Regions from separate parts of the Mesorhizobium sp. M0437 genome, predicted to be linked through region 1. Evidence: predicted binding sites of a transcription regulator. Region 1 holds the regulator's gene; each other region holds the start of a gene.
The links. Region 1 encodes LexA, which represses DNA repair genes until DNA is damaged. Its sites were predicted from a motif close to TGTTCNNNNTGTGTTCNG; they were not measured.
Positions count from the first base shown of each region.

Region 2: the regulator LexA is predicted to act here: its motif matches at 3,615-3,632, upstream of recA (recombinase RecA).
Region 3: the regulator LexA is predicted to act here: its motif matches at 3,585-3,602, upstream of NKI72_RS18980 (YifB family Mg chelatase-like AAA ATPase).
Region 4: the regulator LexA is predicted to act here: its motif matches at 4,784-4,801, upstream of NKI72_RS07965 (DNA recombination protein RmuC).

Region 1 is NZ_JAMYRK010000066.1:2,151-9,882, reverse strand. It holds gene NKI72_RS28285 (molybdopterin molybdotransferase MoeA) at 1-26, shown strand, start outside; gene NKI72_RS28280 (hormone-sensitive lipase) at 34-864, opposite strand; gene kynU (kynureninase) at 960-2,207, opposite strand; gene lexA (transcriptional repressor LexA) at 2,655-3,389, shown strand; gene NKI72_RS28265 (ComEC/Rec2 family competence protein) at 3,383-5,848, opposite strand; gene gltX (glutamate--tRNA ligase) at 5,945-7,366, shown strand; gene gltA (citrate synthase) at 7,546-7,732, shown strand, end outside.
Region 2 is NZ_JAMYRK010000056.1:8,990-16,721, forward strand. It holds gene NKI72_RS26240 (cysteine desulfurase) at 1-576, shown strand, start outside; gene NKI72_RS26245 (SUF system Fe-S cluster assembly protein) at 582-974, shown strand; gene sufA (Fe-S cluster assembly scaffold SufA) at 1,086-1,466, shown strand; gene NKI72_RS26255 (GFA family protein) at 1,610-2,107, opposite strand; gene NKI72_RS26260 (TfoX/Sxy family protein) at 2,198-2,521, shown strand; gene NKI72_RS26265 (PfkB family carbohydrate kinase) at 2,556-3,479, opposite strand; gene recA (recombinase RecA) at 3,757-4,854, shown strand; gene alaS (alanine--tRNA ligase) at 5,114-7,732, shown strand, end outside.
Region 3 is NZ_JAMYRK010000029.1:4,527-12,258, reverse strand. It holds gene NKI72_RS18985 (malate synthase G) at 1-1,720, shown strand, start outside; gene NKI72_RS18980 (YifB family Mg chelatase-like AAA ATPase) at 1,962-3,491, opposite strand; gene gshB (glutathione synthase) at 3,660-4,601, opposite strand; gene NKI72_RS18970 (GtrA family protein) at 4,818-5,192, opposite strand; gene NKI72_RS18965 (glycosyltransferase) at 5,201-6,208, opposite strand; gene NKI72_RS18960 (GtrA family protein) at 6,338-7,732, shown strand, end outside.
Region 4 is NZ_JAMYRK010000008.1:88,437-96,168, forward strand. It holds gene NKI72_RS07930 (2-dehydropantoate 2-reductase) at 1-51, opposite strand, end outside; gene dapE (succinyl-diaminopimelate desuccinylase) at 182-1,381, shown strand; gene NKI72_RS07940 (transporter) at 1,384-1,992, shown strand; gene truA (tRNA pseudouridine(38-40) synthase TruA) at 1,974-2,729, opposite strand; gene NKI72_RS07950 (GNAT family N-acetyltransferase) at 2,748-3,257, opposite strand; gene fmt (methionyl-tRNA formyltransferase) at 3,254-4,183, opposite strand; gene def (peptide deformylase) at 4,200-4,730, opposite strand; gene NKI72_RS07965 (DNA recombination protein RmuC) at 4,834-6,096, shown strand; gene NKI72_RS07970 (GFA family protein) at 6,136-6,540, opposite strand; gene NKI72_RS07975 (cation diffusion facilitator family transporter) at 6,607-7,569, opposite strand; gene NKI72_RS07980 (transglutaminase-like domain-containing protein) at 7,691-7,732, opposite strand, start outside.

The DNA.
Region 1 (7,732 bases):
CCTGCGACGTACTGATGCTACGCTGAACCTGCCTCACTCCGAAATCAAGGTCCGGGTCAGCGGATGGTCTGGATCGGCCAAACCGTCGATGATGTTGAAATGATGCCGGTCAGGCTCGACCACCGAGCTGGTCGCGGTACCCAGGCCGATCCAGATGTTGGCCAGCAACGCGCTCTGACGCAGGAATTCAGCGCGCTCGCCGCCGCCGGCCCAGCAGGTCAGGCGGGCCTTGTCCATCGGGCGCAGCAGCACCGGGCTTTCGGCCTGCGCCTCGGCCTCATCGATCGCCAGCGTCTCGTTCATGCCGGTGCGCATTTTAGTGCGCAAATCGTGCACCCCCGAGATCGACACTACATGACGAACGCGCCGGACGACTTCGGGCGCCAGCGGCGTCGTCGCCGTAACCATCCGGCTAACAAGATGGCCGCCGGCCGAGTGCCCGGTCAGCATCAGCGGCCCTGCAACGATCGCCGCCGCCTTGCCGATCGCCGCGCCGACTTCCTTGACGATGCCGCCAATGCGTATCTGCGGACAGAGCGTGTAGGACGGCATCGCCACCGCATAGCCGCGATCAACAGGGCCAGCGGCAAGATGCGACCAGAAATTCTTGTCGAATTCCATCCAGTAGCCGCCATGAACGAACACCACGAGTCCCTTGGGCTTGATGGCCGGCAGGAAAAGATCGAGCCGGTTGCGTGGATTGTCGCCATAGGCCATGTCGAGCCGCGCCCTGCCCTCGGTCGAAAGCACGTCGCGGAAAACCCGCGCGGGCTCGATCCAGGCCGCCGGCCAGCGATCGCTGCCGGCTATGTTGGCGCTGTTGGCATAGGCGTTGTCCCAATCGGCAATGTGACGTTCGAACACCCTGCGCCCTCCCTGGCATATGGCCCTGCAGCGTAGCCGTAAGCATCGCGCGGCGCGTCGTCGCCAGCCTCACGATTCCAGCTCTCGCATCAATCTCAAGTGACAGCTGCTTTGATGGCGAAGCGCGCATCCTTCCACGCACCGGTGTGCAGGATGTCCTCAAGCACTTTGGCGGCCTGCCAGACATCGGCATAGCCGACATAGAGCGGGGTGAAGCCGAAGCGCATGGTCGATGGCGCGCGAAAATCGCCGATCACGCCACGTTCGATCAGCGCGCGCATGACCTGGTAGCCATGCTCATGCATGAATGAAATCTGGCTGCCGCGTTTTTCCCCATCGCGCGTGCTTTCGAGCGTGAGCCCGTAAGTGCCGCACTTTGCCTCGACAAGCTCGATGAACAGATCCGCCAGCGCGATGCTCTTCTTGCGCACCGCCGTCATGTCGACATCGTTCCAGATGTCGAGCGCGCCCTTCAGCGTGCGCATCGACAGGACCGGCTGTGTGCCGCACAGAAACCGGCGGATGCCGGTGCCGGCCGCATAGCCTGGCTCGAAGGCGAAGGGCCGTGCATGGCCCCACCAGCCGGTGAGCGGCTGCTGGATGTCGGAAAGATGCCGCTCAGCCGCATAGATGAAGGCAGGCGCGCCCGGGCCGCCATTCAGATATTTGTAGGTGCAGCCAACGGCAAAATCGGCGTTTGCCTTGTCGAGTTCGACTGGCATCGCGCCGGCAGTGTGGCAGAGATCCCAGACGATCATCGCCCCGGCTTCCTGAGCCCTGCGCGTCAGCGCCGGCATGTCGCGCAGTTCGCCCGACTTATAGTTGACGTGGTTGACCAGCACCACAGCGGTGCGTTCGTCGATCAGCTCTTCGATGGTCGGCGCGTCGACTCCCGAGAGGCGCAGCAGCGTATCTTTTCGCGTCGAAACCACACCCTCGGCCATGTAGAGGTCCGTCGGAAAACTATCGCCCTCGGCGACGATGACCTGCCGCTCCGGTCGCATGGCCATGGCGGCGTGCAGCAGCTTGTAGATATTGACCGATGTCGTGTCGCAGACCACTGTCTGGCCGGCCGCGGCCCCGATCAGGCGCCCGAGCTGGTCGCCAAGTTCAAGCGGCATGTTGAACCAGCCGGCCGTGTTCCATGCGCGGATGAGATCATGCGACCATTCTTCGGTCGCGGCCTTGTGCAGTTCATCGAAAGCGGCACGTGAAGCAGCTCCTAGCGAATTGCCGTCGAGATAGATCACTCCTTGCGGCAACACAAAGCGGTCGCGCATCGCGCGCAGCGGATCCGCGGCATCCATCGCCTTTATGGCCACGAGATCGGGAATTCCTGTCATGATTTGTCTGCTCCCCCAAGATCCAACGCAACGCCGGACACGCATCGACTGTTCTTCCATTACTTGGTTGCGCGCAGCAAGGCTCCACCGGCGAGAAGCAGCCTGACCAGGCGGTGGAAACCGGGACTTAACCCGAGGTTGGCGTTTTGAGTTCGTTTCGTTCACGGTGCATTGACCAAACCGCACAGTCGATACGGGTTCAATTCCGTGCCTTTTGCCGACCGACGGCCGATGCCAGTGCCGCCTTCTAGGAGGCCAGAAGGGCGCAAACGAAAGCAGAATCAAGGCGATGAGGCTCGCGGCGGTGAAAATGCGGTACGCCGGTAGGGGACGTCGTTTGTTTCCCGAGCCTTAACGCATTCATTAAACTTTAAACAGTTGCGGAACACAACTGGAACAGATAGTGTTTGTTCTGGGTTTGTTTTTCTGATTCTGTTGGGGGTCGCTATGCTGACACGCAAACAACACGAACTGCTTATGTTCATCCACGAAAGGTTGAAGGAAAGCGGTATCCCGCCTTCATTCGACGAGATGAAGGAAGCGCTCGACCTGGCTTCCAAATCCGGAATCCACCGGCTGATTACGGCGCTGGAGGAGCGCGGCTTCATTCGCCGTTTGCCCAACCGGGCCCGTGCGCTGGAGGTGCTACGCCTGCCTGACTCGATCGCCCCCGGCCTCAATGCGGCACGCAAGTTCTCGCCGAGTGTCATCCAGGGCAGTCTTGGGCAAGGCGCCCCTCGGCAAGGCAAGCCGACATCGTCGCGCGTGCCCGCAGCCGGAAATGACGACGATGTCGTCGCCGCCGTTTCGATCCCAGTGATGGGCCGCATCGCTGCCGGTGTGCCGATCGACGCCATCCAGCACCAGACGCATTCGATTTCGGTGCCGCCGGATATGATCATGGGCGGCGAGCATTATGCGCTTGAGGTCAAAGGCGATTCGATGATCGAGGCCGGCATTTTCGACGGCGACACGGTGATCATCCGCAATGCCGATACGGCGAGCCCCGGTGAGATCGTGGTGGCACTGGTCGACGAGGAGGAAGCGACGCTGAAGCGGTTCCGCCGCAAGGGCGCCTCGATCGCCCTGGAAGCCGCCAATCCGGCCTACGAGACGCGCATCTTCGGACCAGACAGGGTCAAGGTGCAGGGCAAGCTCGTCGGACTGATCCGCCGCTACTGAGCTCCGCCCTTGGCGCCGGCTTTGGGGTTGTCGGCCCGGCGGTATGGCGGCAGGCCCCGTGCCGCGCGTGAAAATTTCCGCTGCACGTGCCAGGGCCGGTATGATTTTTCGACGGCGAAGCGGATCTCGGCGCGTGTTGCCGCTTGTGGATCGAAATAGACGGCGGCACTTCCCGCGCGCGCCAGTTGCCGTTTGGTGACGACGAGGACCAGCCGGTCGTAGTAGCAGGGGTTATGGGCGGTGGCGTCGTCGATGACGATCAAGCTGGCAAAGGCGCAGGCTGGCCGCGCAGTATCGCGGTCCTTGGCTTGCGCGATGATCGCGCCGGATGGATGCCTGGCAAGGCAGAGGCCGTCCGTGCAAATGAACGGCATGCCCGGCGGTAGGTCGGCCGGATCGGCAATGTCGAATTGCGGGTCGTTCTTTCCAGGTGTTTCCGGCGCGACGATAGCCTCTGATGTGAGCGCGCGTTTCCAGTTGTCGATGGTGAACTCATTCGGGCGTGCCCGGTTGACCGCGAGTTCACCGCTGCCGATCGGCAGCGCGACCAGCCGTGCGTCCTCCGAGACCAATACGTCGGGTATGCGTGTCTGCGTTGTCGTCAGCAAGCCGGCGAGCGCAAAAGGAAGTGCCGCCAGCCGCAACCACGTCGTCGCCATGCTGGCAATGACGAGGGCGATCGTCACCAGAAGGACGGATCTCAGCGAAATCAGCCCGACCGCATCGATCGGCGAGCGCTCCGAGATCCACCCGGACAGGGCGATCATCGCCGTCAGCCCCTTGCCCATGACATAGAGAAAAGGGCCATCCGCACCGAACGGCATCGCCAGCGCGCTGAGAACGGCGAAGGGCATGACGACCAGTGACACGATGGGCATGATGGCCAGATTGGCGAACAGGCTGAGCGGCGCCACGCGCTGGAAATGCCATATGGCGAAAAGCGCCGTGGCGCTCCCTGCAATGATCGAGGTCATCGCCAGACCGCACATGCCCAGCAGGACCTTTCGAGTGGCAAAGCGTAGCGGCGACTGCCGCGGCGGCGGCGTGGTGGCCCTGCCGGCGCGGTAATCGGACCAGCCTGCATAGGCGCCGACAAGGGCCGCCGTCGCGGCGAAGGACATCTGGAAACTCGGACCGACCACCTCGTGCGGCGACACCAGGATGACCGCGATGGCCGAGATCGCCAGGTTGCGCATGGTGAGCGCGGCCCGGTCGAACAGCACGGCGATAAGCATCACCGCCAGCATGATGAAGCTGCGTTCGGCCGCCACGACAATGCCGGAAAAGACGAGGTAGGCCGCAATCGAAAAAAGCGCGGCGGCCGCGGCATATTTCTTGACCGGCCGTCGCGATGAGAAATCGGGAAACAGCGCGAAGGCACCCCGCAGCAGCGCCATGATGGTGCCGGCGACCAACGCCATATGCAGCCCCGAGATGGAGATGATGTGGTAGATGCCGGTGCGCCGCATCGCTTCGTTGATCTCCTCGGGAATGCCGGCGCGCACGCCGACGATCAGCGCAGCAGCAATCTCGCCCTCGGCACCGCCGATGCGGCTGCGGATATGGTCGGCGATGGATTCACGCGCGTCTTCGATCGCGGAAGAAAGCTGCGCGGCAAGCGGCATGCTGTCCGACGACACGATTTTCGGATTGCCGAGAAAAAAGCCGCTGCCGCCGATACCGGCGAAATAGCTGTCGAAGGAGAAATCATAGCTGTCGGGCCGCACCGGGCCGGTCGGCGGCAGCAGCCGCACATAGCCGGTGATCTCGGAACCGGCGGTCAGCTCAGCCGGTATCTTCATCGCCGAAACGCGGACCCGTTCCGGCATGTAGCGCAGTGTCGGCCTGGCGGTTGAGATCACATCGATTGTCAGCCTGATGCGGCCGCTCGCCATGGGCTCGTACGATACGACGCGACCCGTCAGCCGCGTCGAGATTTCGGAGCCGAGCATATGCGTTCCGACACGCCATGTTTCGAACTTGGCGGCAAGTACGCCAAGCGCGCAGAGCAGCGCCACCATGAAGCACAGGCGCGTCCTGGGCCATGACCGCGAGACGACGGCACAAAGGGTCGCGAGGAGCGCGATTGCGATCGGCTGTGGAAAGGCCGGCTCCACCGACAGCCCGAAATAAACGACCACCCCGCATGCGAGGAACACCGGCACCAGCAGGAAGGCGATGCCGCGGTCGAGTTCCAGACCGGCCGCTGTGGTTACGCTGTTGCGGATACGGGACGGTGACGGGAGGCGGAAACGCCTGCGCAGGCGTACGATAGGCTCGCCCGCGGGCACGAGAACCGTTGCTGGGTCGCTGGCCGGCAGCGACGGAGCATCGAAGCGCGGAGCAGGTAGCAATGCCGGTGCCGGCAGGACAGGCGGGGGAGCGGCAAACAGCAAGCGTTCGCTGACGTCGCTGCCAACGTCCTCGCCCTCGCCCGCACCACGGCCTCGCACAGCCATCGGGTCTGCCCCTTGCGCCCTCGACCTCCTATGCTACATGAACGCGCAACGCGCGAAAGTCCGCAAACCCACTTCCTTCGCCCGCCTGAGAGTTCCATGCCCGATAAGGTCGTCACCCGTTTTGCCCCCTCGCCCACCGGCTATCTGCACATTGGCGGCGCGCGCACGGCGCTGTTCAACTGGCTGTACGCCAAGCACACGGGCGGCACGATGCTGCTGCGTATAGAGGATACCGACCGTGAGCGGTCGACGGATGCGGCGACGGCAGCCATTCTCGACGGGCTTTCCTGGCTCGGACTCACCTGGGACGGCGCGCCTGTCTCGCAGTTCGAGCGCGCGCCGCGCCATCGCGAGGTGGCCGAGGAGCTGGTGCGCGTGGGCAAGGCCTATTACTGCTACGCGACGCCGGCGGAGCTGGAGGCGATGCGCGAGGCAGCGCGAGCCAAGGGGCTTCCGCCCCGCTATGATGGGCGCTGGCGCGACCGCGACCCGTCGGAGGCGCCGCCCGGCGCCAAGGGGGCGATCCGCATCAAGGCGCCGACAGACGGCGAGACGGTGGTGCATGACCGCGTCCAGGGCGACGTGCGCTTTCCCAACAAGGATCTCGACGATTTCATTATTCTGCGCTCGGACGGCAATCCCACCTACATGCATGCCGTCGTCGTCGACGATCACGACATGGGCATCACCCACATCATCCGCGGCGACGATCATTTGACCAACGCCGCACGCCAGACCGTAATCTATCACGCCATGGGCTGGGAGGTGCCGTCGATGTCGCATATCCCGTTGATCCACGGTGCCGACGGCGCCAAGCTGTCGAAGCGGCACGGTGCGCTTGGCGTCGAAGCCTATCGCGCCATGGGCTACCTGCCGGAGGCGCTGCTCAACTATCTGGCGAGGCTTGGCTGGAGCCACGGCGACGATGAGATCATGTCGATCGCCGACATGATTACATGGTTCGACATTGGCGACGTCAACAAGGGCGCCGCCCGTTTCGACTTCGCCAAGCTCGAGGCGCTTAACGGCGTGCATATGCGCCGGATGAACGACGCGGCGCTGCTCGACATCTTCATCGCCACTCTGCCCTATCTAGAAGGCGGCCCGGCAATCGCCGCTCGCCTCGACGACAGACGCAGGGCGCAACTGCTTGCCGCGTTGCCGGGCCTGAAGGAGCGCGCCAAAACGCTGGTCGAACTTGTTGAAGGGGCTGAATTCCTTTTCGTCGAACGGCCGCTGCCGGTCGACGAGAAGGCGGCGGCGCTGCTCAGCGGTGAGGCACGCGCGATCCTGCGGGGCGCTCATGCGGCACTAGCCACGGTTTCGGGGTGGTCTGCCGCCTCAGCCGAAGCCGCGATCCGCGACTATGCGCAGGCCGCCGGCTATAAACTCGGCGCCGTGGCCCAACCTTTGCGCGCCGCGCTCACCGGCAAAAGTACCTCGCCAGGTGTCTTTGATGTGCTTGCCGTGCTTGGCCGCGAGGAAAGCCTGGCGCGGATCGCTGATCAAATCGATTAGCAAACTGGCCCAAGAAGATTGGCATTGAAAGGTGTGTTTCGCAGTGCAACATTGGGTCTTGGCCTAATCTGCCGCGCAGATTCAATTGCGGGCGCAAATGTGCGTATTCCGATGCTTTTGACGTGTTGGGTTCAGATATTTTGCCTTTGCCGGCCTGAGGAAACAAAAAGGAGTTTGCTATGACCGAACCTGCGACAAAAATGGAATTTGGCGGCAAAACCCAGGCATCGACGGCCAAGCTGGAACTCGGCGGCAAAACCCATGAATTCAAGATACGAAGTGGTTCGGTAGGACCTGACGTCATCGATATCGGTTCGCTCTACAACACCGCCGGCGTCTTTACCTACGATCCCGGTTTTACGTCGA
Region 2 (7,732 bases), on a different contig from region 1:
GACTGCGATTTCTTCGTCTTCACCGGCCACAAGGTCTATGGCCCGTCGGGCATCGGCGTGCTCTACGGCAAGAAGGATATTCTGGAGCGCATGCGCCCGTTCATGGGCGGCGGCGAGATGATCGAGGAGGTGACGCAAGACATCGTCACCTACAACGACCCGCCGCACCGTTTCGAGGCCGGCACGCCGCCGATCGTGCAGGCAATCGGGCTTGGTGCCGCGCTCGAATACATGGAAAAGATCGGCCGCGAGCGCATCGCCGCGCACGAGGCCGATCTGAAGGACTATGCGCATCAGCGGTTGCGCGCCATCAACTCGCTGCGCATCTTCGGCGATGCGCCCGGCAAGGGCGCCATCATCTCGTTCGAGCTGCAGGGCATCCACGCCCATGACGTGTCGATGGTCATCGACCGGCAGGGAGTGGCGGTCCGCGCCGGCACGCATTGCGCCCAGCCGCTGTTGAAACGCTTCGGCGTAACATCCACATGCAGGGCGTCGTTCGGCATGTATAATACCAGGGCCGAAGTCGATGCTTTGGCCGATGCGCTGGAAAAAGCGCGAAAATTCTTCGGGTGACGATCATGGATGATGCCAGCCACACCGCCGAGACCAATTCGGAAGCGACGACCAATGCGGCGGTTTCCGGATCGACAATCCCCGCCGACGAATTGGCGCGGCTGACCGACGACATCGTCTCGGCGCTGAAGACGGTCTACGACCCGGAAATCCCGGCCGACATCTACGAGCTCGGCCTGGTCTACAAGATCGACATCGAGGACGACCGCTCGGTCAAGATCGACATGACGCTGACCGCGCCCGGCTGCCCGGTGGCCGGCGAAATGCCGGGTTGGGTCGAAAATGCCGTCGGCGCCGTCGAAGGCGTTTCCGGCGTCGAGGTCAACATGACCTTCGATCCCCCCTGGTCGCCCGACCGCATGTCGGAAGAGGCACAGGTGGCGGTGGGCTGGTATTAGCATCCGACCAGACAGAGGCTGGCGCACTTGCGCCGGGTACAAAACTTCACCATTTTAGGTGAGGAATCATTCGGCAGGCCTTGAACCTGCAAAGAATGGAGAAGGAAAGACATGGGACGCTTCGCCGTCATCACGATGACCGAAAAGGCTGCCGACCGGGTGCGCGAGATCGTCGCGACCCGTGAGAATGCGCATGGCATTCGCCTTGGCATCAAGAAGGGCGGCTGCGCCGGCATGGAATATACGGTCGATCTGGTGACCGAGCCGAACACCAAGGACGACCATATCGAGCGCGATGGCGCCCATGTCTATGTCGCGCCGGAGGCGGCACTTTTCCTGTTCGGCACCGAGATGGATTTCGAGCAGACGACACTGCGAACCGGCTTCACCTTCCGCAATCCGAACCAGAGCTCGGCCTGCGGCTGCGGCGAATCGGTCGAATTGAAGCCGGCTGATCTGAAGGCACTGGCCGAGGCGCGCGCTTCGGCCTGAGGTTTTCGTTCTCCCCGTCACTATACGGGGAGAAGGTGGCCCGAAGGGCCGGATGAGGGGCCGAGCCGGCGTTCGCAATGTTTGCGCCGCCCCACATCTGCCTGCCGGCATCTTCTCCCCGTATAGCGACGGGGAGAAGAACGCTAATCCACCCACATCCCCGTTCGCTTGTGCCAGTCTGCGATCGACTCCTCCGGGTAGACATCGAAAACCTTGTCGCCCTTGCCGATATCCGGCTCGACCCAGTTCGCCTTGTATTTCAGCATCAGATGCACCTTCTCCGGCGGCTTTGGCAGGTCGGTGTCGATCGCCGAGGCAAACGGATGCACCAGCTCCGGCCAGGTCGGATCGTAGAGCCAGAGTGCCGTCCCGCATTTCGTGCAGAAGTTCCGCTCGCCGGTCGAGATCTCGCGTTGCGGGTGCTCGTCGTCCTCGATCTCGGCGCGGTAGACGCCGTGATGGCGCTTGCCCTGGATTTTCAGCGTCTGGTAATCGGCGCCGAGATTGATGGCAAAACCGCCGCCGCCCTGCTGCTTGCGGCAGATCGAGCAGTAGCACAGCATGAACGGCACCGGCGTGTGGCTTTCCACCTCGAAACGCACGGCATTGCACCGGCAGGACCCTTTGAGCAGAAGCGGCATGAGAAACTCCGACGAAAGTGATTTGCACTTTGTCAGGATGGCGCCGGTTGCGGCGATGACAAGGGGAAATCCGGGTGACATGATCGCCGCATGGACAACGAGCGCATAGAAGAGCTTTTCGAAGGCCTCGGCCCGGTCAGCATCCGCAAGCTGTTCGGCGGCAAGGGCATCTATTTCGACGGCGTCATCGTCGCCATCGTCATCGGTGGCGAATTGATGCTGAAGGCCGACGCCGAAAGCGCCCCGGATTTCGAAGCGGCCGGCTGCCGGCAATGGACCTATACCGGCTCGCGCCACGGCAAGCTCGTGTCGATGCCCTATTGGAGCGTTCCCGACAGCGCGTTCGACGATCCCGACGAGATGGCGATCTGGTCGCGCCGCGCCTACGAGGCAGCACGGCGCGCCGGCAAATAGGCTGCGTCATGCTTCGGCAATTCCGGGCCGCACTTCATGCCAGGTCCCGCGCCTCGGGCACGAGCGCCAGCGCCTCGGCAAAGCCAGCGCTGGTGAAGGCGGCACTCTCGACGACGAGCATAGCTGCGGCAATGCCTTCGCGCAGTGCCGCGCGCAGCGTCAGGCCGCGCAGCAGGGCAGCGATCGTGGCGCCTGCCAATGCGTCGCCGGCGCCGGCAGCATCGGTCCGCTTTTGCAGCGGCGGTGGCGAGATCGAGAACGCGCCCAATTCGTCGAAACCGAGCACTGGTTCGTCGCCGGCGGTGATCACGCCGCTTTTCAGCCCGGCGCGTCTCAGGCCGTCGACGATGCCTTGATCGATTTGGACGCCGGCGAGCACGCCGGCCTCGCGCCGGTTCATGAAGGCCATCGCCAGACGGTCGAGCACCGGCGTCAGCCGCGCCGCTTTGTTGGGCGAGACCGCAAGCGCAAACACCGGCTTGCCGGCGGCGAGTGCCGCCAGCCGCTCCAGCGCGGTCGACGGCAGGTTGGCGTCGCACAGCACCGCGTCGGCCGAACCGATCGCTTCCCGCACCTTGGCACGGCGGATCTGCTTGGGAAGCGCCAGTTCGTAGAGCACCATGTCGGCAAGGCCGGCGATCAGCCCGCCGTCGCTGTCGATCAGCATCGTATGGCTTGGCGTCGCGCGGTCGAGGAACACCGCCGACAGGTCGGCAATGCCGGCCTCGGTGACGGCGCGTAAAACCGTGTCGCCAAGGGCATCGCCGCCGCGCACCGAAAGCAGCGAGGCCGAGACGCCGCGGCGCACGGCACAGCGCAAGGCGTTGAAGACGGCGCCGCCGACATGCTCGCGCATCGTGCCCGGATTAGACGCTGCTGGCACGAAGGCGCCGGCAACCCGGCCGCGCCGCTCGATATAGGCGCCGCCCACGGCCAGGATCGTTGAGGATTTGATCATGCCGTCAAAATGCCCTTTAGCTGTTGCCCGGGGGAGACTAGGTCGCCGGGCGGAACCCCGCAATCGCGGGTCCGATTCGGTTGGTGACGGCAACGGCGCCGTATGCGAGGCGAGACACATCGGAAGCAATAATTGCGAAACAAAAATAGAACAAATAGCGATATACGTTATTTTTCAAACCCTTGGTGCTCATTGACAAATGAGAACAAATGAGGTACATTCTTTTAAGGATTGCGGGATTGTCCGGCCTCCATTGACGACCACGGGGTGATGTATCATGGCTCAGAATTCTTTGCGGCTTGTAGAGGACAAAGCGGTGGACAAATCAAAGGCTCTGGATGCGGCGCTGTCGCAAATCGAGCGTGCCTTCGGCAAGGGCTCGATCATGCGGCTCGGCGCGAACGAGCAGGTCGTCGAGATCGAAACGGTGCCGACCGGCTCGCTTGGGCTGGACATCGCGCTTGGCGTCGGCGGCCTGCCACGCGGCCGCATCGTCGAGATCTACGGGCCGGAAAGCTCGGGCAAGACGACGCTGGCGCTGCACACGGTGGCCGAAGCCCAGAAGAAGGGCGGCATCTGCGCCTTCGTCGATGCCGAGCACGCGCTCGACCCGGTCTATGCCCGCAAGCTCGGCGTCGATCTCGAAAACCTGCTGATCTCGCAGCCCGATACCGGCGAGCAGGCGCTGGAGATCTGCGACACGCTGGTGCGCTCCGGCGCCATCGACGTGCTGGTGGTCGATTCGGTGGCGGCGCTGACGCCGCGAGCGGAAATCGAAGGCGAGATGGGCGATTCGCTGCCCGGCCTGCAGGCCCGCCTGATGAGCCAGGCACTGCGCAAGCTGACCGCCTCGATCTCGCGCTCCAACACCATGGTCATCTTCATCAACCAGATCCGCATGAAGATCGGCGTCATGTTCGGTTCGCCCGAGACGACGACCGGCGGCAATGCGTTGAAATTCTATGCCTCGGTCCGCCTCGACATCCGCCGCATCGGCTCGGTCAAGGATCGCGACGAGGTCGTCGGCAACCAGACCCGCGTCAAGGTCGTCAAGAACAAGCTGGCGCCGCCCTTCAAGGTGGTCGAGTTCGACATCATGTATGGCGAGGGCGTCTCCAAGACCGGCGAGCTGGTCGATCTCGGCGTCAAGGCGGGCGTGGTCGAAAAGTCGGGCGCCTGGTTCTCCTACAATTCGCAGCGTCTTGGCCAGGGCCGCGAAAACGCAAAACTGTTCCTGCGCGACAATCCCGACACGGCGCGCGAGATCGAGCTGGCGCTACGGCAGAATGCCGGGCTGATCGCTGAGAAATTCCTTGAGAACGGCGGCTCCGAAAGCAGCGACGACGGTTTCGAGGACGACGCTGGGGTGATGTAGGGCAAGCGACGCCTCGCTGAGCCTCAGCCAGGTTTCGATTTGATGTTTTGATTGTGAGTTTGCGTAATCGATGCGTTTCGAACCGCCGGCCCAGGGCCGGCGGTTCGCGTTTGACGGCGAGGCAGACGCATTTCAAGGCGCTGGTGAAAGCCGGGATTTGAGCCCATTTGGTGTTTCTGGACAGGCTGCGGTGCGACCGCTAAAAGGCCATGTCTATTTTCCGCCGGCAGCCGGCGGTTCTCTCGAAAAGGCAGTATTCATGAGTGGCGTCAACGAGATCCGGTCGGCATTTCTCGACTATTTTCGCAAGGAAGGTCACGAGGTCGTCGCGTCAAGCCCGCTGGTGCCGCGCAACGACCCGACGCTGATGTTCACCAATGCCGGCATGGTGCAGTTCAAGAACGTTTTCACCGGTCTGGAGAAGCGGCCGTATTCGCGCGCCACGACCGCCCAGAAGAGTGTTCGCGCCGGCGGCAAGCACAACGACCTCGACAATGTCGGCTACACTGCGCGCCACCTGACCTTCTTCGAGATGCTCGGCAATTTCTCCTTCGGCGACTATTTCAAGGAGCGGGCCATAGAGCTTGCCTGGAACCTGATCACCAGGGAGTTCGGGCTGAAGAAGGACAAGCTGCTGGTCACCGTCTACCACACCGACGACGAGGCGGCTTCGTACTGGAAGAAGATCGCCGGCCTTTCGGACGATCGCATCATCCGCATCGCGACTTCGGACAATTTCTGGGCGATGGGTGACACCGGGCCTTGCGGGCCGTGTTCGGAGATATTCATCGACCGTGGCGAGCATATCTGGGGCGGCCCTCCCGGCAGCCCCGAGGAGGATGGCGACCGTTTCCTCGAATTCTGGAACCTGGTGTTCATGCAGTATGAACAGGTGACGAAGGACGAGCGCGTCGACCTGCCGCGTCCGTCGATCGACACAGGCATGGGTCTCGAGCGCATGGCATCTATCCTGCAAGGGGTTGAAAGCGTCTTCGAAACCGACCTGTTCCGCCACCTGATCGACGCTGCGTCTTCGGCGCTTGGCAAAGGTCCGGATGCGGGCACCGCCGCATCGTTCCGCGTCATCGCCGACCATTTGCGTTCGTCCTGCTTCCTGGTCGCCGACGGCGTGCTGCCGTCCAACGAAGGCCGCGGCTACGTGCTTCGTCGCATCATGCGCCGCGCCATGCGCCACGCGCAGTTGCTCGGCGCCCACGATCCGCTGATGTGGCGCCTGGTGCCGGCGCTGGTCCGCGAGATGGGCCAAGCCTACCCGGAACTGGTGCGCGGCGAACAGATGATCACCGAAACGCTGAAGCTTGAGGAAACTCGTTTCCGCAAGACGCTGGTGCGCGGCTTGGGCTTGCTTTCCGAGGCGACGGAAACGCTGGCCTCCGGCGACATGCTGGATGGCGAGACAGCGTTCAAGCTCTACGACACCTATGGCTTTCCGCTCGATCTGACGCAGGATGCGCTGCGCCAGCGCAACATCTCGGTCAACCTTGCCGGCTTCACCGAGGCGATGGAGCGGCAGAAGGCGGAGGCGCGCAAAAGCTGGGCTGGTTCCGGTGAGGCCGCAACCGAGACGATATGGTTCGCGGTGCGTGAGGAGACCGGCGCCACCGAATTCCTGGGTTATGAGACCGAGCAGGCCGAAGGCCTCGTCCAGGCGCTGGTCAGGGACGGCAAAACCGTCGACAGCGCCGGCAAGGGTGACGCCGTTGCCGTGGTTGTCAACCAGACGCCGTTCTATGGCGAGTCCGGTGGCCAGATGGGCGACACCGGCGTCATTTCGGGCGACGGGTTCTCGATCGAAATATCCGATACCCAGAAGAAGGCCGATGGGCTTTTCGTCCATCTCGGCAAGGTGGCTACCGGCACGGTCAAGACGGGCGCGACCGTCGAGCTGAAGGTGGACCACGCGCGGCGCACCAGGCTGCGCGCGAACCATTCCGCCACGCATCTGATCCATGAGGCGCTGCGCGAGGTGCTGGGTACCCATGTGGCGCAGAAGGGCTCGCTGGTCGCGCCCGAGCGTCTGCGCTTCGACATCTCCCACAACAAGCCGATCTCGCCTGACGAGCTCGAAGAGGTCGAGCGCATGGCAAACGAGATCGTCGTTCAGAACGGCCCTGTAACCACGCGGCTGATGTCTGTCGACGACGCCATTGCCGAAGGCGCCATGGCGCTGTTTGGCGAGAAATATGGCGATGAAGTGCGCGTCGTTTCGATGGGCACGGGCTTGCATGGCGCCAAGGCCAACCGGCCTTATTCGGTCGAGCTATGCGGCGGCACGCATGTCAGGGCGACCGGCGATATCGGCTTGGTGCGCATCCTGTCCGACAGCGCGGTCGCTGCCGGCGTTCGCCGCATCGAGGCGTTGACCGGCGAGGCGGCCAGAAAGCATCTCGACGAACAGGACAAGCGGCTGAAGGCGGCCGCCGCCGCGCTGAAGATTTCGCCGGCCGATGTGCCGGCCCGCGTCGAGGCGCTGCTCGACGAACGCAAGAAGCTCGAAAAGGAGCTGACAGAGGCGCGCAAGAAGCTGGCGCTGGGCGATCGCTCGCCAGCCGGTGTGCCGGCGGAAAACGAAACCATTGCCGGTGTCGGTTTTCTCGGCAAGGCGGTATCGGGCGTCTCGCCAAAGGATCTTAAGCCGTTGGCCGATGCCGGCAAGAAGTCGCTCGGCTCCGGCATCGTCGTCTTTGTCGGCGCCGGCGAGGACAACAAGGCAAGCGTCGTCGTCGCCGTCACCGATGATCTGACCGGCCGCTTCAGCGCCATCGATCTGGTGCGCGTCGCGTCCGCGGCATTGGGCGGGCAGGGCGGCGGCGGGCGACCCGATATGGCTCAGGCCGGCGGCCCGGACGCCTCGAAG
Region 3 (7,732 bases), on a different contig from region 1:
CGGCGCCGAGCGAGGCAACAAATTCAATCCGGCGCGCGGCGCCAAGGTCGTCGCCTGGGTGAAAAGCTTCTTCGACGAGGCGGTGCCGCTCACCACAGGCAAATGGGCCGGCGTCAACGGGCTTTCGGTCGCCAACGGCATGTTGCGGCTGGGCGAGGGTGCCGGCGCCACCACGCTTGCCGACCTCAGACAGTTTGCCGGCTATCGCGGCGATGCCGCCGACCCCGAAGCCGTCCTGCTGGTCAAGAACGGCCTGCACATCGAAATCGTCATCGACCGCAACAACCAGATCGGCCGCACCGATCCGGCCGGCATTGCCGATGTCGTGCTGGAATCGGCACTGACCACCATCCAGGACTGCGAGGATTCGATCGCCGCAGTGGATGCGCAGGACAAGGTGCTGGTCTACCGCAACTGGCTCGGCCTGATGAAGGGCGACTTGGCGGAGGAGATCACCAAGGCCGGCAAGAGCTTTGTCCGCAGGCTCAACCCCGACCGCACCTATACCGCGCCCGATGGCGGCACGCTGACCTTGCCCGGCCGCTCGCTGATGCTGGTCAGGAATGTCGGCCACCTCATGACCAATCCGGCGATATCGGACCGCGACGGCAACGAGGTGCCGGAAGGCATCATGGATGCGGCGCTGACGGCGCTGATCGCGCTGCATGACATCGGCGTGAACGGGCGCCGCGCCAATTCTCGCGCCGGCTCGATGTACATCGTAAAGCCCAAGATGCACGGGCCCGACGAAGTTGCCTTCGCCGTCGAGATTTTCGACCGCGTCGAGGCGCTGCTCGGCGTGCCCAAAAACACCATCAAGATGGGCATCATGGACGAGGAGCGGCGCACCACCGTCAACCTCAAGGAGGCGATCCGCGCCGCGAAAGAACGCGTCGTCTTCATCAACACCGGCTTCCTCGATCGCACCGGCGACGAGATCCACACCTCGATGGAAGCCGGCCCGATGATCCGCAAGGGCGACATGAAGCAGGCCGCCTGGATTGCCGCCTACGAAGCCTGGAACGTCGACATCGGGCTGGAATGTGGGTTGGCCGGCCACGCCCAGATAGGCAAGGGCATGTGGGCGATGCCCGACCTGATGGCGGCGATGCTGGCCGAGAAAATCGTGCATCCCAAAGCCGGCGCCAACACCGCCTGGGTGCCGTCGCCGACGGCCGCGACGCTGCACGCCACCCATTATCACAAGGTCGACGTTCATGCCGTGCAAGCGGCGCTGAAGAGCCGGCCCAAGGCAAAACTCGACGACATCCTGTCGGTGCCGGTCGCTGTGCGGCCGAACTGGTCGCCAGAAGACATCCAGAAGGAGCTCGACAACAATGCGCAAGGCATTCTGGGCTATGTCGTGCGCTGGATCGACCAGGGCGTCGGCTGTTCGAAAGTGCCTGACGTAAACGACGTCGGCCTGATGGAGGACCGCGCCACACTGCGCATCTCCTCGCAGCACATCGCCAACTGGCTGCATCACGGCGTCTGCACGCCCGAGCAGGTCATGGAGACGATGAAACGCATGGCGGCGATCGTCGACCGCCAGAACGACGGCGATCCGCTCTACCGGTCGATGGCGCCGGATTTCGACAAGTCCATCGCCTTCCTCGCCGCCTGTGACCTGGTCTTCAAGGGGCGCGTGCAACCCAACGGCTACACCGAGCCAGTGCTGCACGCACGGCGGCTGGAGCTGAAGACGCGGGATAACGGCTGAACCGAAAGCACGATGCACGCCGGCCAAGGGTAAGCGCCGGCGTCCCCCTCCCCCTTGAGGGGAGGGTGGCCCGAAGGGTCGCCAATGCAGTGCGCCAACCCAATTCTGACGGTGCGCCTTAGGAGGAGCATCGCAACGCTCCGCACCTCGGTCGGTTTCGAAATGCGACAGGCCGAGCGTCTCACCGGCGACCCCACCCGGCCGCTTCGCGGCCACCCTCCCCTCAAGGGGGAGGGGAACGTCACGCCGCCTGCGCCATCCGTTCCGAGCTCATGCGGTAGGAAATCGCTTCGGCCAGATGGATGCGGCCGACTGTTTCGCTGGCCTCGAGATCGGCCAGTGTCCGCGCCACCTTCAAGACGCGGTGATAGGCTCGTGCGGAAAAGCCGAGCTTTTCGCTGGCATCCCTGAGCAGCGACAGGCCGGCGGCGTCGGGCATGGCGATCTCCTCGATGACTGACGGCGAGCAATGGGCGTTGGTGGTGGCGGTCGCGCCGAGCCGCTCGAAGCGCTCTCGCTGGATCGTACGGGCGCGGGCAACACGTAGTGCGACGGCGGCACTTTTCTCCGCCCGGTCCGGCCGGATCAGATCGCTGGCCGAGACCGCCGGCACCTCGATCCTGAGATCGATGCGATCGAGCAGCGGGCCGGAAATGCGCGCCTGGTAGTCGGTGCGGCAGCGGTCGCCGCGCAGGCAGCGATAGCCGGGCTCGCCGGCCATGCCGCAACGGCACGGGTTCATCGCCGCGACCAGCTGGATACGCGCCGGATAGGTGACGCGATGATTGGCGCGCGCGATCATGCAGTCGCCGGTCTCGAGCGGCTGGCGCAGTGCATCGAGCGCCTGCGGCGAGAATTCGGGGAATTCGTCGAGGAACAGCACGCCGTGATGGGCAAGCGAGGCCTCGCCCGGCCGCACGCGCAACCCGCCGCCGACCATCGCCGCCATCGAGGCCGAATGATGCGGCGCGCGGAACGGCCGCCGGTCGGTGAGTTTTCCTTCGCCGAGTTCGCCGGCCACCGAGGCGATCATCGAGACTTCGAGCAATTCCCTGGGCGCCAGCGGCGGCAGGATCGACGGCAGCCGCTGCGCCAGCATCGACTTTCCCGACCCCGGCGGTCCGACCATCAGAAGATTGTGGCCGCCGGCGGCCGCCACCTCCAGCGCCCGCTTGGCGGTCTCCTGGCCCTTGATGTCGGCAAGGTCGGGCAGGTCGCGCGCCGCGGCATGGATGCCGGCTTCCGGCCGTGACAGAACCTGCGTGCCGCGAAAATGATTGGCGATGGCGATCAGGCTGCGCGGCGCCAATATGTCGAAGTCCTTGCCGGCCCAGGCCGCTTCCGGCCCGCAGGCGAACGGGCAGATCAAGCCCTTGCCTTCGGCGTTGGCACCGATTGCCGCCGGCAGCGCGCCAGCCACCGCGGCGATGGTTCCGTCGAGTGACAATTCGCCAAGCACGACATAGCCGGCCAGCATGTCGCCCGGAATGGCGCCGAGCGCCGCCATCAGCCCGAGGGCGATCGGCAGATCGTAGTGGCTGCCTTCCTTGGGCAGGTCGGCCGGCGCCAGATTGACGGTGACCTTCTTCGACGGCATCGACAGGCCGGATGCATGCAGCGCTGCCTGCACCCGCTCGCGGCTTTCGGCCACAGCCTTGTCGGCCAGCCCGACGATGTGCATGTTGACTTTGCCCGGCGCGATCATCACCTGCACGTCGACCGGCACGGCCTCGATGCCCTGGAAAGCAACCGTGCGAACCCGCGCCACCATGTCTTCACCCCGGATGCAGGCTTTTGCCCCAAGCCTTTGCGATCATGCCGCGAACGGCGTCACCGGAGACAACCACAGATTACCGGCGAAGGCAAGAACATTTGGGGAACAGCTGAGCGCCACGGCTGCAATGGTTTGCAACGCGGCCGCTTCCAGAAGCAATGTACGCTAGTTGCGCTTCTCCTCCACGGCATCCCAGAACAGGCTGGCGATGTCGGCGCCGCCGAAGCGCTGCACTTCGCGTATGCCCGTCGGTGAGGTCACGTTGATCTCGGTCATGTAGTCGCCGATGACGTCGATGCCGACGAGGATGAAGCCGCGCTCTTTCAGCGCGGGGCCGATGCGGGCGCAGATCTCGCGTTCGCGTTCCGTCAATTCGGTCTTTTCGGCGCGGCCGCCGACATGCATGTTGGAGCGCGAATCATGCTCGGCCGGCACGCGGTTGATGGCGCCGACAGGCTCGCCGTCAATCAGGATGATGCGCTTGTCGCCAGCCCGCACCTCCTTGAGGTAGCGCTGCACGATGTAGGGTTCGCGGAACATCTGGCCGAACATTTCGAGCAGCGAGGCGAGGTTGCGGTCGGCCTCGTGCAGGTGGAAGATGCCGGCGCCGCCATTGCCGTAGAGCGGTTTGACGATGATATCGCCGAACTCCTTGCGGAAGGCTGCGACCTCGAGCGGGTCCTTGGTGATCAGCGTGTCCGGCATCAGGTCGGGAAATTCGGTGACGAAGATCTTTTCCGGGCTGTTGCGCACCCAGGCCGGGTCGTTGACCACCAGCGTCTTCGGATGGATGCGCTCGAGGATATGCGTGGTGGTGATGTAGTTCATGTCGAAGGGTGGATCCTGCCGCAAAAGGATGACGTCCATCTCCGAAAGATCGGTGCGGACTTCTTCGCCCAGCGAATAATGATTGCCCTTCTCGTCGCGAACCTGCATCGCCTCGATACGGGCAAACACCTTGCCGTCGCGCAGCGACAGCCGGTCGGGCGTGTAGTGGAACAACTGGTGGCCGCGCCGCTGCGCCTCCAGCGACAGCGCAAACGACGTGTCGCCGGCTACCGACACGGTGGAGATGTGGTCCATCTGGACGGCGACTTTCAGGGGCATGGCAGCTCTCCGGCGCACTTGGAGCGATCCACTTGGACGCACAAAGTACGCTCCAACATTTTTTGAATCCATGCATCGTGCTTTCCGAAAATCGATTCCGATTTTCGGGCCGATGCATCGACGACAGCGATATAAGGAAATCGGCGGCTTCTGCCAATCGGCCAAGGTCACGATGAGGCTGCGCTTCGCTTGGCGCAGACCTCGACGCGATAGTTCTCAGCGGTCGAAGACCAGCTTGGAATAGCCGAGGAAGGACAGTGCCATGGCGACCAGCGAGGCGACCGCAAGGGCTATGAGCGGCGACACCATCGGCAGTGCGAACAGCATGGCGCAATAGACGAGATAATTGACGACGCTGGTGGCAATGCCGACGCCGCCATAGCGGGCGCCCTCTTGCGCGACGCCGCGGCTGGAAGGCGAGAAGGTCAGATGGCGGTTGATCAGCCAGGTGACGGACAGGGCAAAACCGATCGAGATGATGCGAGCCGCGAAGGGGCCAAGCGGCGCTATCGCCAACACCAGCCAAAGCGCCGCCGCGTCGGCGACGAAGCCGATGCCGCCGGCGACAATGAAGCGGGCGAGGCGTCCCATTTAGGGCTCTAAGCCGCCCGCGGGGTCTTGCGCGGTCCGGTCTTCAAAGTCGCGAGCGCACTTGCGCGTTCGCGTTCGACGCGGCCGGAAGGCATCGACAGATAGAAGATGCGCTTCTGCTCGGCCCGGCCGCGCGACACCGAATCGAGGATTACCCCGGTCACCGCCGCCAGCATCGACAGCAGCAGCAGCCCGACCGACAGCACCCACGTCGGCATGCGCGGCACAAGCCCGGTTTCGGCGAACTCGATCAGCACCGGCGCCATCAGAAACAGGCTTGATGCCAGGAAGAACACCGAAAAAGCGCCGAAGAAACGCAGCGGCTGCGTCTCCTTCATCAGCATGGCGAACATCCACAGGATCTTCGCGCCGTCGCGAAAGGTCGACAGCTTCGACGAGGAGCCTTCCGGCCGGCGGCCATAGTCGAGTCCGATCTCGCTGACCGGCAATTTGAGCTGCGAGGCGTGCACCGACATTTCGGTCTCGATCTCGAAACCGCCGGAAACGGCGGGAAAACTCTTGACGAAGCGCCTGGTGAAGGCGCGGTAACCCGAGAAGATATCGGTAAAGTCCGAGCCGAACAAACGTTTGTAGAGGCTGTTGAAGATGCGGTTGCCGAAGGCGTGGCCTGTCCTGCCGGCGTCGTTGACGACGCCGCGCCTGGTGCCCACCACCATGTCGGAGCGCTCGGTCAGCAGCGTGTTGATCAGTTGTGGCGCGTCCTCCGGCGCATAGGTGCCGTCGCCGTCGGCCATCAGGTAGATGTCGGCCTCGATGTCGGCGAACATGCGGCGCACGACATTGCCTTTGCCCTGGCGCGGCTCGCGCACCACGATGGCGCCGGCGGCGCGGGCTCGGAGCGCCGTCAGGTCGCGCGAATTGTTGTCGTAGACATAGATCGCGGCGGCAGGCAGCGTTTCGCGAAAGCGCCGCACCACTTCGCCGATCGTCAGCTCTTCATTGTAGCAAGGCAGGAGCACGGCGATGCTCGGCTCATGGCGCACTTCTTGTGGCATTTTCGTCTCCGGATGCCCTGTGAGGCCCCTGACCACTCAAGCGCCGGCCTCGCTCGGGCGGCTTTACTATTTATTGAAGCTGTTAAGGCTAGGTTTAAACCGCACCGTATTCCTTCCAAAGGTCCTGATATGAGCACAGCCGACGATGGCGCCTCCATTTGGAGGTCCGATATCGCGCTGGCGCTGCTTGCCACGCTGCTGGCGCTTGCCGTCAATGCCTTTGCCGGCTTCCCGGCACTGACCAATGCCGGCGGCGACAACGACAATCTGCTGCGCCTCGTCGAAGTTCGCGACATGCTGGCCGGCCAAAGCTGGTTCGATCTCCACCAGTACAGGATGGGCCTGGAAGGCGGTTTCGTCATGCATTGGTCGCGGCTGGTCGATGCGCCGATCGCCGCCATCATCATCGCCGTATCGGCCCTGACCGGCAGCGCGGCCTTTGCCGAGAATGTTGCGCAAGTGCTGTGGCCGGCGCTGCTCTTCTGCCTGACCGTATTTTTCACGGCTCGCGCCGCGCGCAGCTTTGCCGGTGACAGCGCCGTGCTGCCCGCTGTCGTGATCGGCGCTGCCGCACTGTATTTCCTCGGCATTTTTTCGCCTGGCGCGCTCGATCACCACAATGTCCAGCTGATGCTGAGCATGGCCAGCCTGAGCCTGTTGCTTGAAGCGCCAAGGCGCAGGCCGGCGGCATTGCTCTCCGGCCTGTGCGCCGGATTGATGCTGGCCGTCGGCATGGAAACCGCGCCTTATGTCGCCACCATCGGCGCCTCAGTCGCCACGCTGTTTGCCCTCGACGCCGATGGCGAGAGGTCGATTGCCAGGGATTTCGGCCTCGGCTTTGCCGGCGTCTCCGCCCTCGTCTTTGTCGTCACCATTCCGTGGTCCGCCTGGGGTCAGGCGCAATGCGACGCCTTCTCGGCCGTGCAGTTCGTCGTCGCGGCGATTGCCGGAACCGGCCTTGCGGCGATAGCGTCGATCGAGCCCGCCGGCCGCACGCGCCAACGGCGGTTCGCCTCGCTTGGCCTGCTTGCCCTGATATTGGCCGCTCTCGTCGTCCTTTTGTTCCCACAATGCCTGGCAGCGCCCTACGCCAACCTCGATCCGCGCCTCAAGGAGCTATGGCTTGATCACATCGACGAGGCGCAATCGCTGTTCAAGCTGGTCGCTGAAGATCCGGCCGGGGTGGTGGCGCGCTATGCCACGCCGCTCATCGCGCTCGTGCTGATGGCGCTTCGCCTTGGCCGTGGCGGCTGGCGGCGGCAGGACAGCCTTGTCGGCGCGCTGCTTGTCGTGGCCTTCATGGTCAGTGCTTGGCAGGTGCGCGGTTCGACATTCTCGATCGCCTTCGCCGTCATCCCGCTTGCCGCCTGGATTGCCAAATGGCGTCAACGGGCAGAGGTCAGCCCGTCGCGCGGCGTGGCGCTGCGCATGGCCGCCGTCTGGCTGGTTTCAGTGAATGCCGTCTGGACTGGGGCTGCCGCGGCAACCTCGGTCGCCTTCGAGGACAGCAATACCGCCGCCGAT
Region 4 (7,732 bases), on a different contig from region 1:
TCCGATACTGCCGGCACCTGCGATTACGATTGTCTTGCCACGCGTGACCATGCAATGGCCCTGCCTTGGTCGAGAGGCCTTTGCCGCAATCATACGGCATGAAAACCATAATGTCGGCGGCATGGCTGGCCCTTATGTCTGGCCGTGACAGGCCTTGCGCTTTCGACTATCGCTTTTGCCCATGACGCTGCCTACCGATCCGACCAGAAATCTGGCTGCTCTCATCCGCTGCGCTTCCGTGACGCCCGCCGAAGGCGGTGCGCTGAGCGCGCTGGAAGAAATGTTGAAGCCGCTCGGCTTTGCCGTCGAGCGCCCGGTGTTTTCCGAATCCGGCACACCTGACATAGAGAACCTTTACGCGCGGCGTTCCGGCAACGGCCCGCATCTGATGTTTGCCGGTCATACCGATGTGGTGCCGGTGGGCGATGAAACAGCCTGGACGCACCCACCCTTTGGCGCCGAGATCGCCAATGGCGAGATGTTCGGCCGCGGCGCCGTCGACATGAAGGGCGGCATTGCTTGTTTCGTCGCGGCGGTAGCGCGACATATCGCGCAGAAGGGCGGCCCGAAGGGGTCGGTCTCGCTGCTGATCACCGGCGACGAGGAAGGGCCGGCGATCAACGGCACGACGAAACTGCTCGAATGGGCGGCTGCCAAGGGCGAGAAATGGCATGCTGCGATCGTCGGCGAGCCGACCAATCCCGATGCGCTCGGCGATATGATCAAGATCGGCCGGCGCGGCTCGCTCTCCGGCACGGTCGTCGTCAACGGCCGCCAGGGCCACGCCGCCTATCCGCAGCTAGCCGACAACCCGGTGCGCGGCCTTGTGACGCTGGTCGACGCCTTGCTTCACCCCGTCTTCGACAACGGAACAAGGGATTTCCAGCCGACCAATCTTGAGGTGACCTCCATCGATGTCGGCAATCCTGCCACCAACGTCATCCCGGCGAAGGCGGCGGCTACCTTTAATATTCGCTTCAACGACACATGGACCGCCGAGACGATCCAGGCCGAGATCCACAACCGCCTCGACCGGGCGGCGAAACGCAAGAAATACCGCGCCGGCAAGAAGACGCCGGTCGACTACGAGATCGTCTGGCGCGACGGACCGAGCCACGTTTTCCTGACACGCGACGACAGGTTGATCGAGACGCTTGGCGGCTCGATCAAGGCGGTGACCGGCAGGAAGCCGGCGCTCTCCACCTCCGGCGGCACCTCCGATGCCCGCTTCATCAAGGATTATTGTCCGGTGGTCGAATTCGGACTGGTCGGCAAGACCATGCACATGGTCGACGAACGCGTGGCGATTGCCGACCTCGAGACGCTGACGCAGATTTATCTGCGCTTCGTTGAAGACTGGTTTGCGCAGGACATATCCTAGTGATGCTTTCAGCGGATGAAACCTACGCTTCGCTTGCCGGTGCCTGGCGGCTGATGCTCGGCAAAGCCGATGGATTTCGCCTGCTCGACCTTTCGGCGGACGGTTTCTGGAACTCCTTTTTTGCCATTGTCGTCGCGGCGCCGGCACTGATCGTCGGCTGGGTCGGTATTGCCAACGAGATCGGCGATCCCAACGCATTCGTCGGCCGTTTCAGCATGTTGATCCGCCTGGCAACCGTCGATATCGGCGCCTGGGTGCTGCCGCTCATAGGCCTCGCCCTGGTGGCGCCGCGGGTCGGCGTCGGCGGCCGATTCGTCCATTATGTCGTGGCCAGCAATTGGGCCTCGGCGATCATCGCCTGGATGATGCTGCCATCGGCGTTGATCCGGCTCTTCCTGACGTCGGCCAACGAAGTCTCCGGACTCGTGTCGCTGCTGTTGTTCGCGCTGTCGATGGTCTTGACCTGGCGGATGACCAACGTTGCGATCGGCAGGGGTGCGGCCACCGGCAGCGCCGTTTTTGCCGGCATGTTCGTGGCGTCGCTGATCGTCCTGTTCGGCCTGCAGGCGCTGCTCGGGATCAGCGTTCCGGATCAGCCAGGCGTCGGATAATCGACGCCGACGAGAAACAGCCCGTCGGGCGGCGCCACCTGACCGCAGGCCGCACGGTCGCGCGCCTCAAGCGCCGCCTTGAGGTCGGCAACAGTCCAGCCGCCTTCGCCGACACGTTTGAGCGAGCCGACCATCGAGCGCACCTGGTTGTGCAGGAATGACCGCGCCGAAGCGCGGACCTCAATGAAATCGCCGGTGCGGCTGACATCCAGCCGGTCGAGCGTGCGGACGGGACTGGTGGCTTGGCACTGGGTCGAGCGGAAGGTGGTGAAATCATGCCGGCCAACCAGCACCTTTGCCGCCTCGTGCATGGCACCGGCATCGAGCTGCTTCGGTACCCACCAGATCTTGCCCTTGTCGAGCGCCGCCGGCGCGCGGCGATTGACGATGCGGTAGAGGTAATGGCGGCCGATCGCCGAGAAACGCGCATCGAAGCCATCCGGCACGACTGCGGCCTTCAGGATGGCGATGCGCACCTTGGCCGCTTGCAGATGCGCGTTGACTGCGTCGCGCACCTTGTCGCCGGGCCATGCCTTGATCAGATCGACATGCGCCACCTGAGCGGTCGCATGGACGCCAGCATCGGTGCGGCCGGCGGCGCGCAGCGAAACCTGCTCGCCACAGAACTTCTCGATCGCCCGCTCGATCGCCTGCTGCACCGAAGGCTGGTTGGCCTGGCGCTGCCAGCCGGCGAAGAGACTGCCGTCATATTCGATGTCGAGGCGAAAACGCGGCATTCCCGGATCGAGGCGAAATCAGGCGGCGAGGGCTGAGCCGAAGGCCGAGGCGTAGACCAGCATGCCGGTCTCCGGCGCCTCGCCCCAGGCAAGCGCCTGCAAAGCCTCGCTTTGGTACTCGCTCTCGAATTTTGCTGCACGGGCGCGGCTGTAGCCGAAACGGCCATAGTAAGCCGGATCGCCGAGCACCACGGCGAGCGTCTCGCCAGCAGCCTTCAGGCGGATATGCGCCTCGCGGACCAGCGCACCTCCGATGCCGGTGCCGTGGAACGACGGCTCGACCGCCAAAGGAGCCAAAGCCACCGCCGGGAAGCTCTTGCCGCCATTCTGCACGAAAAGCCGTGAAAACAGGATATGGCCGACCACTTGCCCGTCTTCGTCCGCCACCAGTTCGACGACGGCATCACCGCCGGTGACCAGCGCGTCGACCAGTCCGGCCTCCGTCTGCTGGCCGAATGCGTGTTCTTCGACAAGGCGGATCGCCTCGCGGTCCCGCGGCGTCGCCGCGCGTATGGACATCATGCTCATGACAATTTCATTCCTTTTTCGAGCTTGGCCCCGCGCAGAAACTCCTGCGCGGCAATGGGCCTTCCGCCCGCACGTTGAACTTCGACCGGCCTGATCGCGCCTGACCCGCAGGCGACCGTCAGCCGGTCATCGAGAATTCCTCCCGGTTCGCCGGCGCCTTGCGAGAGCGTCGAGCGAAGCAGTTTCAGCCGTTCCACGCGGCCGCCGATTTCGGCCTCGCACCATGCACCGGGAAAGGGCGACAGGCCGCGAATCTGGTTGTGCACGTCGCCGGCAGGTCGCAGCCAGTCTATGCGAGTCTCCGATTTATCGATTTTCTTGGCGTAGGTCACCCCCACCTCCGCCTGTGTGGTAAATGTCAGCGTATTCCGCTCCAGCCGTTCGAGCGCTTGCACTATCAGCGAAGCACCCAAGACCATCAGCCGATCGTGCAGATCGCCGGCCGTCATGTCGGGTCCAATGGCGCATTTTTCAACCATTGCCACCGGGCCGGTGTCGAGGCCTTCCTCCATCCGCATCACCATCATGCCCGTTTCGGTATCGCCGGCCATGATGGCGCGCTGGATAGGGGCAGCGCCGCGCCAGCGCGGCAGCAGCGATGCGTGGCCGTTGAGGCAACCGAGCCGCGGCGCCTCGAGAATGGGTTTGGGGAGGAGCAGCCCGTAGGCGACGACCACGGCGACGTCGGCACCTAAGGCGCGGAACGCCTCCTGCTCCGCCTCGCCCTTCAGCGACACCGGCGACCGCACCTCGATGCCAAGCCGCTCCGCCTCGCGCTGCACCGGCGACGGCGTCAGTTCGAGCCCGCGCCGGCCGCCGGCGCGCGGCGGCTGCGTGTAGACGGCTGCCAACTCGTGCCCGGCCCCGGCAATCGCCCGCAGCGTCGGCACGGAGAATTCGGGCGTACCCATGAAGATGACACGCAGGGGCATTCGTCGACGCCTACCCCACCATCTTGCCCGGCGCCTTGTCCCTGGCGAGCTTCTTGAATTTCTTGACCACCATGTCGCGCTTCAGCTTGGAGATGTAATCGATGAACAGCACGCCGTTGAGGTGGTCGATTTCATGCTGCAGGCAGGTCGCCATCAGCCCCTCGGCCTCGATCTCCTGCAGCTTGCCGTCGCGGTCGAGAAACTTCACCCGCACCGCCGCCGGACGCTCGACCTCGGCATAGTAATCCGGGATCGACAGGCAGCCTTCCTCGTAGACCGAACGCTGGTCGGAGCTTTCGAGGATTTCGGGATTGATGAAGACGTGCGGTGCCGGCGTCTCGTCCTCTTTGGCCAGGTCGATCACCAGCATGCGCAAGGGTTCGCCGACCTGGATCGCTGCGAGGCCGATGCCGGGCGCGTCATACATGGTGTCCAGCATGTCGCCGGCCAGTTTGCGCAAATCCCCGTCGACACGCTCGACCGGTTTTGAAACCTGACGCAGGACGGGATCGGGAAGGATGATAAGCGGCTTGATCGACATGGCGTCTCACCTAAGACCTCGCAGGAAAAGCGTCAACCGGGGCGCCTTCGGGTCGTTCACGTTTTGATCTGTGCTGGCAGACCGAATCATCTATGCTGTCGACATGAACGATCTGGCCACCATCCTGTCCGAACCTGTCGCCCGCCTAGGCGCCACCACGATCACGCTCGGCCATGCCCTGGGTTTCGGCGCAATGCTGTTCCTTGGACTGTTCGTGGCGCTCGTCGTTGCGCTCTGGCGATCGGCCAAGGCGCGTGCAGTGGCGGCCGCCGAAGCCGCCGACCACGCCCGCGACGCCGAGGTGCGGATGGCCGGCATCTTGGCAAGCCAGGCGGAAATGCAGGGCCGCATGGGCGCCATCGCCGAAGTGTTCGGGGCGCGCCAGGCGGAACTGACACAGTCGATCGGCCAGCGTCTCGATGCCATGACCGGCCGCCTGGGCCAGACCATGACCGAGCAGACGAGATCGACGCATGAGAGCCTCGCCAAGCTGCAGGAACGGCTGGCGGTCATCGATATCGCGCAAGGCAACATCCAGTCGCTGGCCGGCCAGGTCGTGCAATTGCAGGCGATCCTTTCCAACAAGCAGACGCGCGGCGCCTTCGGCCAGTCGCGTATGGAAGCCATCGTCGCCGACGGATTGCCGCACGGCGCCTATGAATTCCAGGCGACCTTGTCGAATGGCAGCCGGCCCGACTGCCTGGTGAAGATGCCGAACGGCGCACCGTCGCTTGCCATCGATGCAAAGTTTCCGCTCGAGGCCTGGAATGCCATCCGGGCCGCCGAAGGCGCCGAACTGCAGAAGACCGCCGCACAGGCTTTCCGCCGCGACATCGAGGTGCATGTCCGCGATATTTCCGAAAAATACCTGATCCAGGGCGAGACGCAGGACACCGCCTTCATGTTCGTGCCTTCGGAATCGGTGTTCGCCGAAATCCACGAGAATTTCGAGGCCGTTGTCCAGAAGGCGCATCGCTCACGGATCGTCATCGTCTCGCCATCGCTTTTGATGCTGTCGATCCAGGTCATCCAGGCGATCCTCAAGGATGCCCGCATGCGCGAGCAGGCACACCTGATCCAGGGCGAGGTTATCCGGCTGATGGAAGACGTCTCCCGGCTAGACGAGCGGGTGCGCAAATTGCAGACGCATTTTGGCCAATCGGCCAAGGATATCGACGACATTCTGGTCTCGACATCGAAGGTGACCAGGCGCGGACAAAAGATCGAGGCGCTGGAGTTTGGCGTGCAGCCGGCGGAGGACACCGCTGGTTCGAATGGCAGCGGAGCAAAAGCGGAAAGCAGCCCGCGCGTCGCCGATTCGAAAACCGGGCAGTTGAGGCTAAGGGTCGTCGAAGGCGACGATTGAGAGCTGCGCCGGAACCGGAGGCTTCGCCCCGGTCTGGCGCTACTGCTCCTCGATGATGGTTGTGCCTTCGAATTCCGGCAGCCAATGCAGCGCCGAGCGGTGCCAGATCTGCTTTCTCGGCACCAGTTGCTCGCGCTGCCGTGCCGTGCCGACCCTGATACCGTAAACCTTCGGTCCCTCGCCCGCCGACGTGGCGTAGAGATGCGAGCCGCACTCACCGCAAAATGCCTGGGCGCGCTTGGCGCCGCTCGAACCGGTCTTGATGTAGATCTTCGGCGTGCCCTTGGTGATCCTGTAATTGTCCTCGGACGCCGGCACGGTGACGCGAAAGGCCGTTCCGGTTAGCTTCTGACAATCGATGCAGTGACAAATGGTGGTCTTTTCCGGATCGACTTCGGCCTCGTAAGTGATAGCGCCACAATGACACGCGCCGTCGATTTTCATCTTCGTTCCTCCTGGAGCTTTTGCCCGCAATCATAACCGGGACTGCCCGATGGCGCAGCCATTTCCTCAGGCCGGTTCCCCTCCGGACGCCGCCAAGGCCTTGCTCCGGCGTTCCCAGGTGCCGGTGGTCTGCGGCTTGACGAACAGCCGCGTCACCTCCGGCATCTCCGCTTTCAGCCGCGTCTCGAGGCGCTCGACACAGGTCTCTATCTCCGGCGCCGACAAATGATCCTCGAACTCGATGCTCAAAGCGGCGACGATCTCCTGCGGACCCATATGCAGCGTCAGCACGCCATTTGCCCGTTGCACCGCCGGGTCCTGCTGGACGATGGCCAGCACCTCTGTTTGCACCTCGGGCGAGGCCGGCTCGCCGAGCAGCAGGCTCTTGCTTTCGCGCGCCAGGAAGATCGCGGTCCCGCCCAGGATCAGCGCGATGCCGATCGACGCGGCGCCGTCGAGCTTCGGCATGTCCAGCAGTTCCGCCGCCAATATGCCGGCGAAGGCGACAACGAGGCCGAGAAGTGCCGCGCTGTCCTCGAAGAGTACGGTGTAGACACTCGGATCCTTGCTGAGCTGCACCGCCTCGAGCCAGCCGTGGCTGCCTTTTTGGTGGCGGAATTCCTTCAGCGCCACCAGCCAAGAGGTGCCTTCGAAGAGGAAGGAAAGGCCGAGGACAGCGTAGTTCACCTTGGCGTTGGCGATCGGCTCCGGCGCCATGATGTGCATCACGCCTTCGTAGAACGATATGCCGGCGCCCAGTGCAAAGACAAGGAGCGCGACGATGAAGCTCCAGAAGTACAGCTCGCGGCCATGGCCGAGCGGATGCGTGCGGTCGGCCGGGCGCGCGGCACGGTGCATGCCGTAAAGCAGCAGGCTGCCATTGCCGGTATCGACGAGCGAGTGGACGCCTTCCGAGAGCATTGCCGAGCTGCCCGTGAACAAGGCAGCGGCGAATTTGGTCAGTGCGATCGCAAGATTTCCGGCGAGCGCCGCATAGATCACTTTTTTCGACCCGCCATGCGCCGCCATGGTGTGCTGCCCTGGTTGATGCCCCGAGATTGGCGGAGCGTCCGCCCACGCTCCACAGCTCTCACAACGCCTGAAGCGCCCAGTTGTTCACAAGGTCAGTTGTTCAAAAGGGCGGCGCGGGCTATTCGACGACCTCGTCCGTCCAGACCTTGAAGCCAGCCAG